2 regions of the Alcanivorax sediminis genome follow, and region 1 is predicted to be linked to the other one. Evidence: predicted binding sites of a transcription regulator. Region 1 holds the regulator's gene; the other holds the start of a gene.
What was found. Region 1 encodes FNR, which switches genes on or off when oxygen is low (the NO sensors DNR and NnrR bind a similar motif). Its sites were predicted from a motif close to TTGATNTANATCAA; they were not measured.

Region 1 (3,412 bases):
CGTTCGCGGTTGGGGCTGCTGCGGGGGCTGGGGTTCAATCGTGTCAGCCTGGGAGTCCAGGATCTGGACCCCGGCGTTCAGGAGGCGGTAAACCGAATCCAGTCCTGGGAAATGATCCGAGACACCATGCACTGGGCAAGAGATTTCGGTTTCCGCTCCATCAATCTGGATCTGATCAGTGGGCTGCCACGCCAGTCAGAAGCCTCCATGATGCGCACCCTGGACAAGATCATTACGCTGAAACCGGAACGAATCTCGCTGTATAACTACGCGCACTTGCCAGACCGCTTCAAGGTACAACGACAGATCAACAGTCATGAACTGCCCTCCCCGGAGGAGAAAGTAAGGATGTATGTCCGGGCTGGTGAGATGTTGCAAAGTGCCGGCTATCGCTTCATTGGCATGGATCACTTCGCTCTGGAGACCGATGAAATGGCAGTGGCGCAGAAGAATGGGCTACTGCACCGGAATTTTCAGGGATACAGTCTGCATGGTGATGCAGACCTGATCGCCATGGGGGTTAGCGCCATTAGTCAGATTGGCGATTTATACGTCCAGAACGAGAAAGGCATCGAGCAGTGGCAAACCCGGGTCGAAAATGGCCAGATCCCTATTGAAAAAGGCTATCTGCTAACTTCGGATGATCGCATTCGCCAAGATGTCATCATGCGCTTGCTGTGCGACCTTCATCTGGATATCCCCGCCTTTGAGCAGCGTTGGGGCGTCAATTTTGCTGAAACCTTTGCCGACGCGCTCCAGCGCTGGGCTTTTTTCGCCGATCAGGGCCTGGTGACCCTGTCGGCGGATCATTTGAAAATCACCGATCAGGGCCGGCTGGTCAGCCGGGCCCTGGTGCAGCCTTTTGATCAATACATGACTGAGAAGCCGACAGTAAAATATAGCCGTATTCTCTGAGTGATTATTGACGCTGTTGGACTACACTGACAGTGTCTTTACGCAGCGTAAGATTTGGGAGTTACCCCGTGTCACAGCATGTTTCCTGTAGCGAATGCAGCCTTAGTCCGGTTTGTCTGCCTCTGGCTGTTGCCCCCGCCCAGCTGGACCAGCTGGACAATATTATTCACCGAGGCCGCCCGCTAAAGCGTGGCGAGCACCTGTTCCGTGCTTCGGACAGCTTTGAGGCGGTCTATGCCGTGCGATCCGGTGCCATCAAGACCTATGTGCTGAGTGATCAGGGGGATGAGCAGGTCACTGGTTTTTACCTGCCCGGGGAAGTGCTTGGCATGGATGGGATCAGTACCGCTCATCACATTTCCAATGCCAAAGCGCTTGAAACGGCCACAGTCTGTGAAATCCCCTTCTCGCAGCTGGAAGCGTTGTCGCAGAAAATTCCGTCTTTACAGCATCATTTTTTCAGTCTGATGAGTAATGAAATTCGGGCTGATCGTGAGCTACACATGCTGCTCAGCAAGAAGAATGCGGATGACCGAGTGGCATCCCTGCTACTTTCGCTGTCGGCTCGTCATCAGCGCCGAGGCCTGAGTCACCGTGCTTTTCGACTGCCCATGTCTCGCTATGACATTGCCAACTACCTTGGCCTGGCGGTTGAAACAGTGAGTCGCATTTTCACTCGTTTCCAGCAAAACGGCTGGTTGCGAGCAGAAGGCCGTGAGGTAGAGATTCTCGATCGTGGCAAACTGTGTGGTCATGATCCTGCCCTGGAGGATTCCCTGTGACACAGCCTGTCATGGTCGTGCTGGATACCGATCTCAAGTCGCCTCAGCCCGCTTTTGAGAAGGCCAAGCAGTTGGCCGCCGCCCGTGGCACCTCGCTCGTTATTGCCGTTAACGGTTATTGCTCCGCCATGGTGCGTGCGGTGGGTTATGACAAGCAGAGACTGGAGGCCGCCACGACCCAAATTCGTCATGCCTGGGAGAAGAGGATCGCGTCACTGGCCCACGGCATGACCTGCAGCGCGCACGTGCTGTGGGAAAAGCGTGAAATCGATGCGCTGCGCGACATCATCCTCCAATTCAACCCCGCCGTGCTGGTGGTGCACACCAGTGCCGAGAGTGGTTTGAAGCGACACTTGTTCACCCCGCGTGACTGGCAGCTGATCCGCAAGGCGCCATGTGATGTGCTTTGTATCCACAGCCAACCCTGGCAGAACCCGCCTTCTCTACTACTGGCGGTGGACCCTGAGACGGGCAAGGATGAGGTTGACTCATTGTCGGTGAAAGTCACCGCGCAGGCGCAGGCGATAGCGCAGCAGCTGGATGGCTCGCTGAAAGTCTGCCATGTCATGGATGCGGTAGACGACAGCCTGGTGCTGCTCATGGGGGAAGCCCTGTCCGAGTTCAGTGGCAGCCTTGAAGATATCAAGGAGAGCCAGAAAGCGGTATTCAAGCGGTTCGCCAGTGGCCAGGGTTTTGCCTCTGATCAATTGGTCATGCTTGAGGGGGCTGTGGCCCCTACCCTGTCCCACTACTGCAAAGATAACGACGTAGATTTGCTGATTGTCGGTACCGTGCACCGAAAGCTGCCAGAACGGCTGCTACTGGGAGCCACTGCCGAAGCCGTTATAACCCGGGCCAGCTGTGATGTGCTGGTGGTTAAGCCTGATGATTTTCAGACCCCCTGGAAATCCTGATTACGGAGAAGACCATGTCAGAGAAAAAGGACTTTGTAGATTCTGTCCGTCAGAAACTGGAAGACTGGGATTATCAGCGTGACCGCCTGGCGGCTCGCATTGGCGATCTCAGCCACGAGTGGCGAGAGGAAGCCGAAGAGAAGCTGTCGGAATTCAATGAACAGCGGAAAGAGTTTGAAGCCAAGCTGGAAGACCTGGAGTCCCGCAGCGAAGATGCCTGGCAGGACATCAAGGATGGTCTCGAAATTGCCTGGGATGGCCTCAAAACCGGTCTTCTGGCGGCCAGAAGCGAGTTTGAAAACAAGGACAAGGATAACTAATCGGTATTGAGTTGCGAGTGTTGAAACGCAAAGCCTGGTCAATGTCGGATTTTGCGTTTCCTGCTTGCACTCGTCCGCCTGCCTATTGTTCTCCTCTTCTGAATACCGGCTTGTCTGCCGTGGATTCGTCTTCGCAGTAGCGATAGCCCGCCACATCGAAATTCACCAGTTTTGCAGGGTCTTTAATCCCCTTCTTCAGAATCCAGGCGGCCATTAACCCTCGCGCTTTCTTCGCGTAAAAACTGATTACCTTGAACTTGCAGTTTTTCTCGTCCTGGAATACAGGCTCGATGATGCGGCCGTGTATATCTTTGGCTTTCACAGATTTGAAGTATTCATTAGAGGCGAGATTGACCAGGACATCCGTTTTCAATGCTTTCATATCCGCATTGAGCTGATCAGTGATAGTGTGGCCCCAGAATGCATAGAGATCCTTTCCTCGATCATTGTCGAGCTTGGTGCCCATTTCCAGGCGGTACGG
Region 2 (3,412 bases), 2.4 Mb from region 1:
CCAGGGTGATCAGCATCAGAGGAATGGTCACATCGCCAATCAGACTGACCGTATTGTAGAGCCATTCCGGCAGGCTCAGCTGGAATCCAACCATGGTAACGGCCAGAAAGACCGACAGCAGAATCGGATGACGTAACAGCGATAACGAAAATCCCTTGCCGCTGACAATGGCCATGCCCATGGAGAAATGAAACACCGAGTAGACCATCATCCAGGCCAGTGACAGCGCCAGCCCTGCATCGCCAAAAGCGAGCATGCACAGGGGGATGCCCATGTTGCCGGTATTGGGAAAGGCAAGAGAGGGCAGGAAGATGCGAAAGGGTTGGCCGCTGATGCGAATGGCCAGTGCAGCCAGCGCCAGTGTCAGGAACATGACTGTCAGCGCAACACCCGCGACCTCTGTCAGTGCGGCCATATCCAGATTGGTCTTGCCAAGTGTGGCAACGATCAGGCAGGGGGTGGTGACGGTGGTCACCAGCGAGGTGACCATTTGGGTGTCGAAGGGCTTGCCCGCCCGCGCCCAGAAGTAGCCCAGCCCGGCACAGAACAGGACCGGGGCAATGATGTTCCAGAGTGTCAGCAGCATGTGCGCCTGTCACCATGTCAGCGAAAGGCGCAGTGTGCGAGTTGCTGGCGGTGCTGTCTAGCGGGGAGCCGTGTGACGGGTCAGGAACACGTGAGGCCCTGCCACAAAATGTTCCGGACGCGGGATGCGTACCACGTGGCCGCTACCGGGGGCGGTGTCGATGGCAACAGCGGTGCGGCTTTCCATGCCTCGCAGTACGAAATGATGGTTGCCCTTTGGGGTGATCAGGCTCATGACGTCACCATTCTCGAAGCGGTTTTTGACGTTGATTGTCAGCCACTGATCACAAGCATCTAGGACTTCGCCGCAGACCTGCTCGCTGCCGAGCAGCGAGGTTCCCTGTTCGTAGTTCTGGTATTCCCGTGGTGGATGACGACGAAAGAAGCCTTCGGTGTAACCACGATTGGAGAGGGCTTCCAGCTCGTCCATCAACTGCATGTCGAAGGGGTTTCCCGCCATGACATCGTCGATGGCACGGCGATAGATCTGGGTGGTGCGTGACACGTAATAGGGGCTCTTGGTGCGACCTTCGATTTTCAGTGAGTGCACGCCCATACGGGTGAGGGCTTCCACATGTTGAACGGCACGCAGGTCTTTTGAGTTCATGATGTAGGTGCCGTGTTCATCTTCTTCGGCAGGAATGAACTGACCTGGTTCATTGGGTGATTTGAGCAGCAGCTCCCAGTGCTGTTCGTTATTCATCGGGATCAGGTCGCCGTTGCCATCATGGCCATGTCTTGCGGTGTCATACTGCCAGCGGCAGGCATTGGTGCAGGCCCCCTGATTGGCATCGCGGTGGTTCATGTAACCGGACAACAGGCAGCGGCCGGAATAGGCCATGCACAGGGCACCATGGACAAACACTTCCAGCTCCATGTCGGGCACCTGCTGGCGGATTTCCGCTACTTCTTCCAGTCCCAGTTCGCGAGACAGGATCACGCGACTGATGCCCTGTTGCTGCCAGAATTTTACCGTGGCCCAGTTCACCGCATTGGCTTGCACGGAGAGATGGATTTCCTGCTCCGGCCAGCGTTCTTTCACCAGCATGATCAGCCCCGGATCGGACATGATCAGGGCGTCGGGGCGGTGCTGGATAATGGGTTCGAGATCGCGCAGGTAGCTGCGCACCTTGTTGTTGTGCGGTGAGATATTGGAAGCAAGGTAGAACTTGCCGCCATATTGATGGGCCTGCTGGATGCCCTCGGCCAGCGCATCAACGTCCTTGAAGCTGTTGTTTCGTACACGCAACGAGTAGCGAGGCTGCCCCGCATAGACCGCATTGGCCCCGTAGGCAAACGCACAGTGAAGATGGGTAAGGGTGCCAGCAGGGGCCAGCAGTTCCGGGGCGCGCAGTGATTCTGACATGATGGAGGTTGAAAGCTGTGAGCGGCCGGCCATTCTAGCGGGCCGCAAGCTTCCCTGAAGCCGGGAATGCTTGCCTGTTGACGTAGATCAATAAAACGCCGGAGGCTGGACGCCTGAGGCCGGACGACAACCAGGGCACAGTGCCCCGGCTTCTGGAATGCCCGGCTTTCGATCCCATGCTGAAGTGATCGCCATGCAAGCATGGGCTCCTACAGTATGGATCACCGGGGGTAGGAGCTTGCCTGCAAGCGATCCGAGCCTGGGCGAGGTAATGATCGCGGAAGCGAGTCACGAGTCTCGAAAATCAAAAAAACAACCCGGCTCTTGGTTTGAGGTTTTGCCTTTCGCACCTCGAAACTCGTAACTCGCTTCTCCACCCCTTGCCCTGCTGTCACTGGCTCCCACCCTTCGTTCGCAAACTCAAGATGTACTAAGGGGGCATCTGGTTTTAGCTATTAACTATTCATTATTAATTATTAACTGATGACTGCCCTCTACACAGTCAAAAACTCCTTGATCAGGCGATCATCCAGCTCCCCCATGCCCCCTTCCGCCACCTTGCTACCGCGGTCGAGAATGGCAAAGCGATCCGCGGTGGCGCGGGCGAAATGCAGCTTCTGTTCCACCAGAAGAACCGTCAGCCCTTCTTCCTTGTTCAGTGTCTTGATCACCCGGCCGATCATGTCGACGATGTTGGGTTGAATACCTTCGGTGGGCTCGTCCAGAATCAACAGCTTTGGGTCCAGCGCCAGCGCGCGACCGATGGCTAACTGTTGTTGCTGGCCACCGGACAGGTCTCCACCACGACGGTTACGCATTTCATGCAATACCGGGAAGAGATCATAAATACGATCCGGAATTTTCTTGCTGCGATCCGGTCGCGCCTGAAGGCCAGTTTCCAGATTTTCTTCCACGGTCAGCAGCGGGAAAATTTCACGACCCTGGGGCACATAGCCAATGCCGGCGCGGGCGCGTTCTTCGGCCGCCTGTCTGGCAAAGTCCTGACCGTCAAATTCAATGCTGCCGCTTTTCACCGGCAGCAGTCCCATGATGGTCTTCAGCAGCGTGGTCTTGCCCACACCGTTACGGCCCATGACGCACAGGCATTCGCCCTTGGTAAGCCCCAGATCCACATCCCAGAGGGTGTGGGATTCGTCGTAGTACTGGTTGACGTTGTTCAGTTTCAACACGGTTTTTACTCCGTAAAAAGCTTCTGGCCACTGTAGGAGCGCCGGTTATTCGCTTTGCTTGGAGAGGCGCGAAACCAGTTTCGAGTTACGAGAAGCGAGTTTCGAGAACCAACCCCTAAACTCCGCCAGGTCTGGATTTTCGTTACTCGAAACTCGTTGCTCGCTGCTGATTCCTTCGCGCCTCAAGCGGCGCTCCTACAGCAGCCGGTTATTCACCCAGATAAACCTCAATCACCTTTGGATCATTCTGTACCTGATCCATGCTGCCTTC

Region 2: the regulator FNR is predicted to act here: its motif matches at 2,029-2,042, upstream of trhP (prephenate-dependent tRNA uridine(34) hydroxylase TrhP).

Annotation. Positions count from the first base shown of each region.
Region 1 covers NZ_WIRE01000001.1:2,624,162-2,627,573, reverse strand. Annotated here, with positions in the region: gene hemN (oxygen-independent coproporphyrinogen III oxidase) at 1-915, shown strand, start outside; gene fnr (fumarate/nitrate reduction transcriptional regulator Fnr) at 984-1,697, shown strand; gene GFN93_RS11995 (universal stress protein) at 1,694-2,611, shown strand; gene GFN93_RS11990 (sll1863 family stress response protein) at 2,626-2,931, shown strand; gene yaaA (peroxide stress protein YaaA) at 3,014-3,412, opposite strand, start outside.
Region 2 covers NZ_WIRE01000001.1:187,023-190,434, reverse strand. Annotated here, with positions in the region: gene GFN93_RS00815 (AEC family transporter) at 1-586, opposite strand, end outside; gene trhP (prephenate-dependent tRNA uridine(34) hydroxylase TrhP) at 644-1,951, opposite strand; gene urtE (urea ABC transporter ATP-binding subunit UrtE) at 2,446-3,141, opposite strand; gene urtD (urea ABC transporter ATP-binding protein UrtD) at 3,350-3,412, opposite strand, start outside.